3 regions of the Bacillus cereus group sp. Bce041 genome follow, and region 1 is predicted to be linked to each of the others. Evidence: predicted binding sites of a transcription regulator. Region 1 holds the regulator's gene; each other region holds the start of a gene.

Region 1 (2,281 bases):
TTTCACAAATAGTTGCCGGTATGATCGAGATGCAGCTGCTAGGAATTAAACAAGGTTCAGAAAATACAATGAAACTTATGGAAATTGCAAGAACGACACCTTGGTTCCTTATTGTTGTTTCTATAATTGGACCTATCTTAGAAGAAATCGTATTTAGAAAAATTCTATTCGGCACGCTTTATAAGAAGTTTAACTTCTTTATCGCAGCTATCATTAGTTCGCTTGTATTCGCAGCAATTCATTTTGATTTTACTCACTTATTGGTATACACTGCTATGGGGCTCGTATTCGCCTTCTTATATGTGAAGACGAAACGTATTATCGTTCCGATTGCAGCTCATGTTGCGATGAATACATTAGTCGCTATTGGGCAAATTTTTATGAGCAATGAACAAATTCAAGAAATGATTAAAGAAGCTGAAAAAATGCAAGGCTTTATCGGAGGATTTTTTGTATGAGAAACTCACCATTGTTCATGGCTGCACTATACTTCCTTCTTGGATGTATCTTTACACGCTTCGCCATTACGAACGTGACAGATACAATCTGGAATATGTGGACAATACTATTTGCAGTTATGGCAACAATTGATTTTAATTTGGCACTTCGCCTTATATTAGTTAAATTCACAAAGAAGAAACAATAATAAAACGCAGAGGTCGCTTCCTCTGCGTTTTATTGTGGATAGTTTTTCAAAAAGTAAACTAATGTTTGTAACTCTACAGCTAAGTCAATATGATGAATTCTAATATTCTCTGATACGTTTAATCGCGCTGGTGTGAAATTCAAAATACCGTGCACGCTTGTTTCAGCTAATCTATCTGCTACAGCTTGTGCTACTGTAGCCGGTACTGTTAATATTGCCACTTGTATATCATTTGATAATCTCTCTTCTAATTCATCTAAATGATATACAGGAATGCCCCCGATTTCTGTTCCAACTTTCTCTTCACTAACATCAAATGCCATTTCAATTTTTGTATTATTGTTTTTCGTGAAATTATAATGTAAGAAAGCGGTCCCTAAATTACCTACTCCAATAAGTGCTACACGTGTTATATCATCTTGATCAAGTGTTTCGCGGAAAAATGATAATAAATAATTTACGTTATATCCATATCCCTTTTTCCCTAACGCTCCAAAATACGAAAAATCTCTTCGTATTGTTGCGGAATCTACTTTTACTGCCTCACTCAATTCGGCCGATGAAACACGCTGCTTACCAGAAAGAGATAAGTTTTGGATAAATCGATAGTATAGAGGCAATCTTTTAGCAGTGGCTTGTGGAATCTTTTGCTGATCCATATGACCTCTCCTCTCTTCCTATCTTTATTCATATACTTTAATCAAATACAGAAGTTTAGCACTCATTAAATTCCTTGTATAATAAAGAGAAGAAGTATTCTCTCTTTATTTTAAACTATACACTATTTTTAGTATGATTGAGAAATATAAACATGGCAAAGTTAAGAAATTATTTGAGGTGAAAACATTGATTTTATTACAAGTAAACGCGCTTTCGAAATTATACGGTGCAGAAACGATTCTTGCAAACATAAAATTGGAAGTACAAACAAAAGATCGTATCGCATTAGTTGGAAGGAATGGAGCAGGAAAATCTACATTATTAAAAATTATCGCTGGTGAATTATCTCATGATGGTGGCGAAATTATAAAACCGAAAGATGTCTCAATCGGATATTTAGCTCAAAATACTGGACTAGAAACGTCTTTAACAATTTGGGATGAAATGCTAACCGTCTTTACCCACTTACAGCAAATGGAGACAAAACTTCGAAGGCTTGAGCAAGAAATGGGAAAAGAAGAAAACTTTTCAAACGAAGCTACATATGAAAGATTGTTAGCTGATTATGACCAACTACAACTCAATTATAAAGATCAAGGTGGATATCAATATGAAGCGGATATTCGCTCCATTTTAAGCGGCCTTGGCTTCCCAGTTGAAACGCACCAGACGACGATCTCTACTTTAAGCGGCGGGCAAAAAACAAGATTAGCTCTCGGGAAATTATTATTAACAAAACCAGACTTACTTATTTTGGACGAGCCTACAAACCATTTAGACATCGAAACATTAACATGGCTTGAGCAATATTTGCAAGGTTATCCTGGCGCAATATTAATCGTCTCACATGACCGTTATTTCTTAGACAAACTCGTTACACAAGTATATGAAATTTCGAATAAAGAAAGCAGACGATTTGTTGGTAACTACAGTAAATATTTAGACTTAAAATCAGCATTATATGAGCAAGAAATG
Region 2 (2,281 bases), on a different contig from region 1:
TGTAATGGAATAGTGTTTATTTGATTGTAGAGAGGATAGAGTTCATCACTGAAAATAGAAATGCTATACATATTAGGATTTTGTATTAAAATCTGTTCAATACAGCGTAAACTAGATATACTATTACCGATTATTACTAAGCGTTTTCGTTTTCTCATATCAATTTCTCCTTTTTGATTGTGAAGTGTTGAGCAATGATGTTCGTTCATATTATAACAATTTTAAAAAGCAGATTGCTTGATATATAGTTTATTTTAAAATATGTCACAAATTATCTTTATTCGGGTAATGAGATACAAAGATGATCCCATTAAACTCATAGGTTAGAGGCAAATTTTAAAAATGTTACTAAGATATTTCAGATGGAAAATGTTGAATATGTTTGCTGATAGTAGTATTTCTTCAATTTTTAAAGAGTAACGCATATAAACACACTGTACCTAAAATTAAAGTTTTTTGTATAAATATAATTAATTTCCTGATGCGTCACTATACAAGTAAAAATTAAGATGAAGTGCTTTTCCTAAACATGATAAATTAAAACTTTTTATACCAGATTAATTATTCTTTTATTCTATATTGACTAGGTATATTCGTGTATTATGCACCTTCTAGGATTTAGTGAATATAGCAGATTGCACATCATTTGAATCATTTCGTAAAGTGAGTATGTTTATTTTGTGAAATATTGAACAAAATCTTGAAAGTGAATATTGAAACATGTAGTTTATTCTTAGGATTATTTATAATAACCATGAACTAAAGGAGTGTGTAATTTTATGTTAGAACAAGGGATAGCTGATGCTATAAAACTTGCACAAAAGAAGAAACAAATATTAGATATAAACCCAATACAATATTTTGTTCGTGCATTACTAGCTGGCATCTATATTGGATTTATTATAGTATTATGTTTTAAATTAGGGGATTTTTTTCACGTTGTAAATTCACCTGCAACTTATTTAAGTGCTTCTTTATTTTTTGGAATTGCACTTATATTAATAATATATGGTGGAGCGGAATTATTTACTGGGAATACAATGTATTTTACAATTTCGACCTTACAAAAAAAAACAACGGTCTTAGATACTTGTCGTAATTGGGGTGCTTGTTTTTTAGGTAATCTGGTAGGTGCAATATTTTTTGCATTATTATTTTATGGTACTGGTATTTTTGATCAAATTGAATATGAACATTTGATAAGTAATGTTGTTGAAGTAAAAATGAATACTCCGACAATACAGCTATTTTTCAAAGCTATTCTATGTAATTGGCTTGTTTGTCTAGCATGCTTCCTTCCTTCTCAAGTAAAAGGGGATACAGCAAAAATAATTGTTATGATGTTATTGGTTTTTACTTTCTTTTTATCTGGATATGAACATAGTATTGCAAATTTATCGCTATTTGCAATCTCCCTGATATCTCCACATCCTAATACAATTTCTTTTAGTGGGGCTATTTATAATTTAATTCCAGTTACAATTGGAAATATTATTGGTGGATCTGTATTTGTTGGCATGGTATATCATTATATAACCCAAAACAACCCTACCTCTGAAGAGAAGGGCGATTTAGTTGAATCTCAATGTGAGGAAAACATCCCATTACAAACACAAATAAAAATTTGAGCTACTAATATAATCTTTTTCGTATAAAAATAACATAATTATTTTGAAGGTTATTTTTATATCAGTTGGCCTAATTAGCTGGAAATACCGTTTTAATAATCTTTTTAAATATATTTTTTTCTTTTATAAAATATATTATTTGTTTTTGTTAGACATATAAGGGAAGGGAAATATACAAAAAACATTCACAACTTATGTGACTTAAATTTGTTAATATAAAATGCAAGATCACATGTCGAATTTATTACAGAAAACTCTAAAAAATTAGTGGGAGGTTTATTAGAAAATGAATTTTGAAAAAGTTTGTTTGGTATAGAAGTGCTTTTAGGGGGGGATTGCTAAAATAGGTGAGATAACCTTCGATATACAAAATTAAAATTTGCAGTAATTAGATTTGAATGAAGATAATATAAGCATGAATGTTATTATGAGAAGTGATAATTAGTTAATGAATCTTAACAAAAATGTAAGCGTTAACATTTTTGTTTAACTAGATGTATAAACTAGACTTTTCACAGAATATCAATGAATCTTTGGAATGTAGATAAAGAAAAATTATCTTATCTAGTGAAGCTATACATAATATATTTTTGAGTTAAATAAGAAATAATGTTGGAGCAATATTTGCTGGAAATACATATGAAAAGGAATTT
Region 3 (2,281 bases), on a different contig from region 1:
TGGCTATACACTAGAAGAGATACAGAATTCACAAAACAAAGATATGATTGAGCTGTTACATTATGGGGATGTTTTAGTTGATGGAAGATTTGAAATCGAAAAAAGAGATTTGACTCTTCCATTTCGCGGAAGCTCAAATCAACGTATTATACGCCTAAAATAAATATAATTCCCTTGCTTTTTTCGATTATTCGTTATCACTAATCCAATATTTATGAGCAGAAAGTATTTACTCATAAATATTGGAAATACACAATAAAAAAATTTATAAAAAGGGACATGCTCAATTCTTACACTTTTTTTGCAATGCTCTTGGAACATATACACAAAAAGGTTCGCTTTCCATGTAATCCCCCGTCATCGCAAATGCCCTAGAACGAGATCCCCCACAAACATATCGAAACTCACAAACACCGCATTTGCCTTTATAATTGTCTGGATTACGAAGGCTTTGAAAAACAGGAGAGTTTCGATAAATTTCAGCTATCGGTGTTGATTTAATATTCCCGGTTTTAATCGGCAATAGCCCACTTGGGTATACATCTCCAATATGAGAAATAAATACAACTCCATTTCCATCATTTACTCCTTTTGGAGCGCGTCCAAATTCATTAAATCCTTCCGTCATCCCTTCCATCAGTACATCTCTATATTGAATAATTTGATCTATCTTTTTAATTCCCTTCATTTTTTCTTGAAGAACAACGCGTCTATAGTGCTGAGCAGCTGTGGTTTTTATATCAAAAGAAACAGTTCTACTTAGCTGGTATAGCCAGCGGAACACTCTTTCATGTTGAATTGGTGAAATCATATCTTTCTCTTTACCACGTCCTGTTGGGACTAAGAAAAATACACTCCACAACACACAATCTAATTCTTCTACTAAATTTGCCATATCTTTAAGTACACTCAAATTATAATTAGAAACAACTGTATTAATTTGAATAGGGATTTTTAATTCATTTAAATGATGAATTGCATCCATTGTTAATTTAAATGACCCCTCTGTTCCTCTAAAATGATCGTGTACTTCAGCTGTTGGTCCATCTATACTAAATGCCCATCTAGCAATCCCAACATCTTTTGCTTTTTTAATCGCTTCTTTAGTAACTTTTGGAGTAGCACTGGGTGTCATGGAAACCCGAATACCTTTCTTCACCGCGTATTCAGCAATATCATATATATCCGAACGCATTAATGGATCCCCACCAGTAAAAACCAGCATCGGATTATCCATTTCATATATATCATCAATTAGTTTTTTTCCTTCTTCTAATGTTAACTCAAAAGGATCACGATAATGCTGAGCTTCAGCACGACAATGTAGACATTTTAATTCACATGCTCTTGTTAACTCCCATATTACAATAAATGGGTTTTTATTATAATCACGATTTATCAAAAAGAAAGCCTCCCATCAACTTACATACTATATTGTAAAATTATATGTGCATTTATGTTGTGAGATTTATCACGCATAAGTTTTTAGCATTTAAAAATCCCTCACCAAAATAGATGAAATTAAGATAAAAAAGCACTCACCTATAAATAGGAGAGTGCTTTTTATTTTAAAAATATCTTAAATATTTATATTTTATTTCTTTTTTATATAAATTCGATTTACTTATTGTTTCTATTAGATTTCATCAAATCATATATTAATAAATCCAATTCTCTACTATAACAAATTACCTTTTCATGAGTGAATCCATACTGCTTAACAAGCGATATTAATTCCTCTTTTTTTCAATTACTTGATTTAATTTCTTATAGTTAGACATAGTTTTTGTACACTCCCGTCTCACCTACATACAGGTCATCTAGGCAGCATTTTTGTTAGATGTTCTATTTAAAACACAGCTATTTATAATATATATTTCCCCTTAACACCCATATACAATACATTTACAAATATCAAATACAAAATCTATGAACTTAAAAAGTTATACCTACTTAACTTATTACACACCTTTATATGCTTGTTTATATACTTCTTTTAATTCTGAAATCAATGGAAGTTTCGGATTTGCTGGTGTACATTGATCTTCAAATGCTCTTTCTGATAAGACATCCACAACATTTTCAAATGCTTCTTGTTTTACTCCTTGTCCTGCAATACTCATATTAATATTCAATTTTTTTCCAAGGCTGATAATTGCTTGCACAAGAGATTCTACCCCTTCTTCCACTGTACTTGCTGGCAGCCCCAATGTTCTTGCAATATATGCATAACGTTCATCTGCCACAAAATGCTCATATTTTGGGAACAATGCATGTTTTC

The links. The regulator Rex, encoded in region 1, represses fermentation and respiration genes when NADH is low (regulators of the CRP and FNR family bind a similar motif). The targets are predictions, from matches to a motif close to TTGTGAAATATTTCACAA.
Region 2: the regulator Rex is predicted to act here: its motif matches at 679-696, upstream of ACUN13_RS29250 (formate/nitrite transporter family protein).
Region 3: the regulator Rex is predicted to act here: its motif matches at 1,460-1,477, upstream of ACUN13_RS29215 (TIGR04053 family radical SAM/SPASM domain-containing protein).

What each region holds. Positions count from the first base shown of each region.
Region 1 is NZ_JBQXON010000032.1:8,956-11,236, forward strand. Features, by position in the region: gene ACUN13_RS31335 (CPBP family intramembrane glutamic endopeptidase) at 1-458, shown strand, start outside; gene ACUN13_RS31340 (YdiK family protein) at 455-646, shown strand; gene ACUN13_RS31345 (redox-sensing transcriptional repressor Rex) at 676-1,305, opposite strand; gene ACUN13_RS31350 (ABC-F family ATP-binding cassette domain-containing protein) at 1,493-2,281, shown strand, end outside.
Region 2 is NZ_JBQXON010000020.1:40,381-42,661, forward strand. Features, by position in the region: gene ACUN13_RS29245 (FAD-dependent oxidoreductase) at 1-158, opposite strand, end outside; gene ACUN13_RS29250 (formate/nitrite transporter family protein) at 780-1,628, shown strand.
Region 3 is NZ_JBQXON010000020.1:31,653-33,933, reverse strand. Features, by position in the region: gene nrdG (anaerobic ribonucleoside-triphosphate reductase activating protein) at 1-163, shown strand, start outside; gene ACUN13_RS29215 (TIGR04053 family radical SAM/SPASM domain-containing protein) at 284-1,402, opposite strand; partial or broken gene ACUN13_RS29210 (Spo0E family sporulation regulatory protein-aspartic acid phosphatase) at 1,621-1,781, opposite strand; gene adhE (bifunctional acetaldehyde-CoA/alcohol dehydrogenase) at 1,962-2,281, opposite strand, start outside.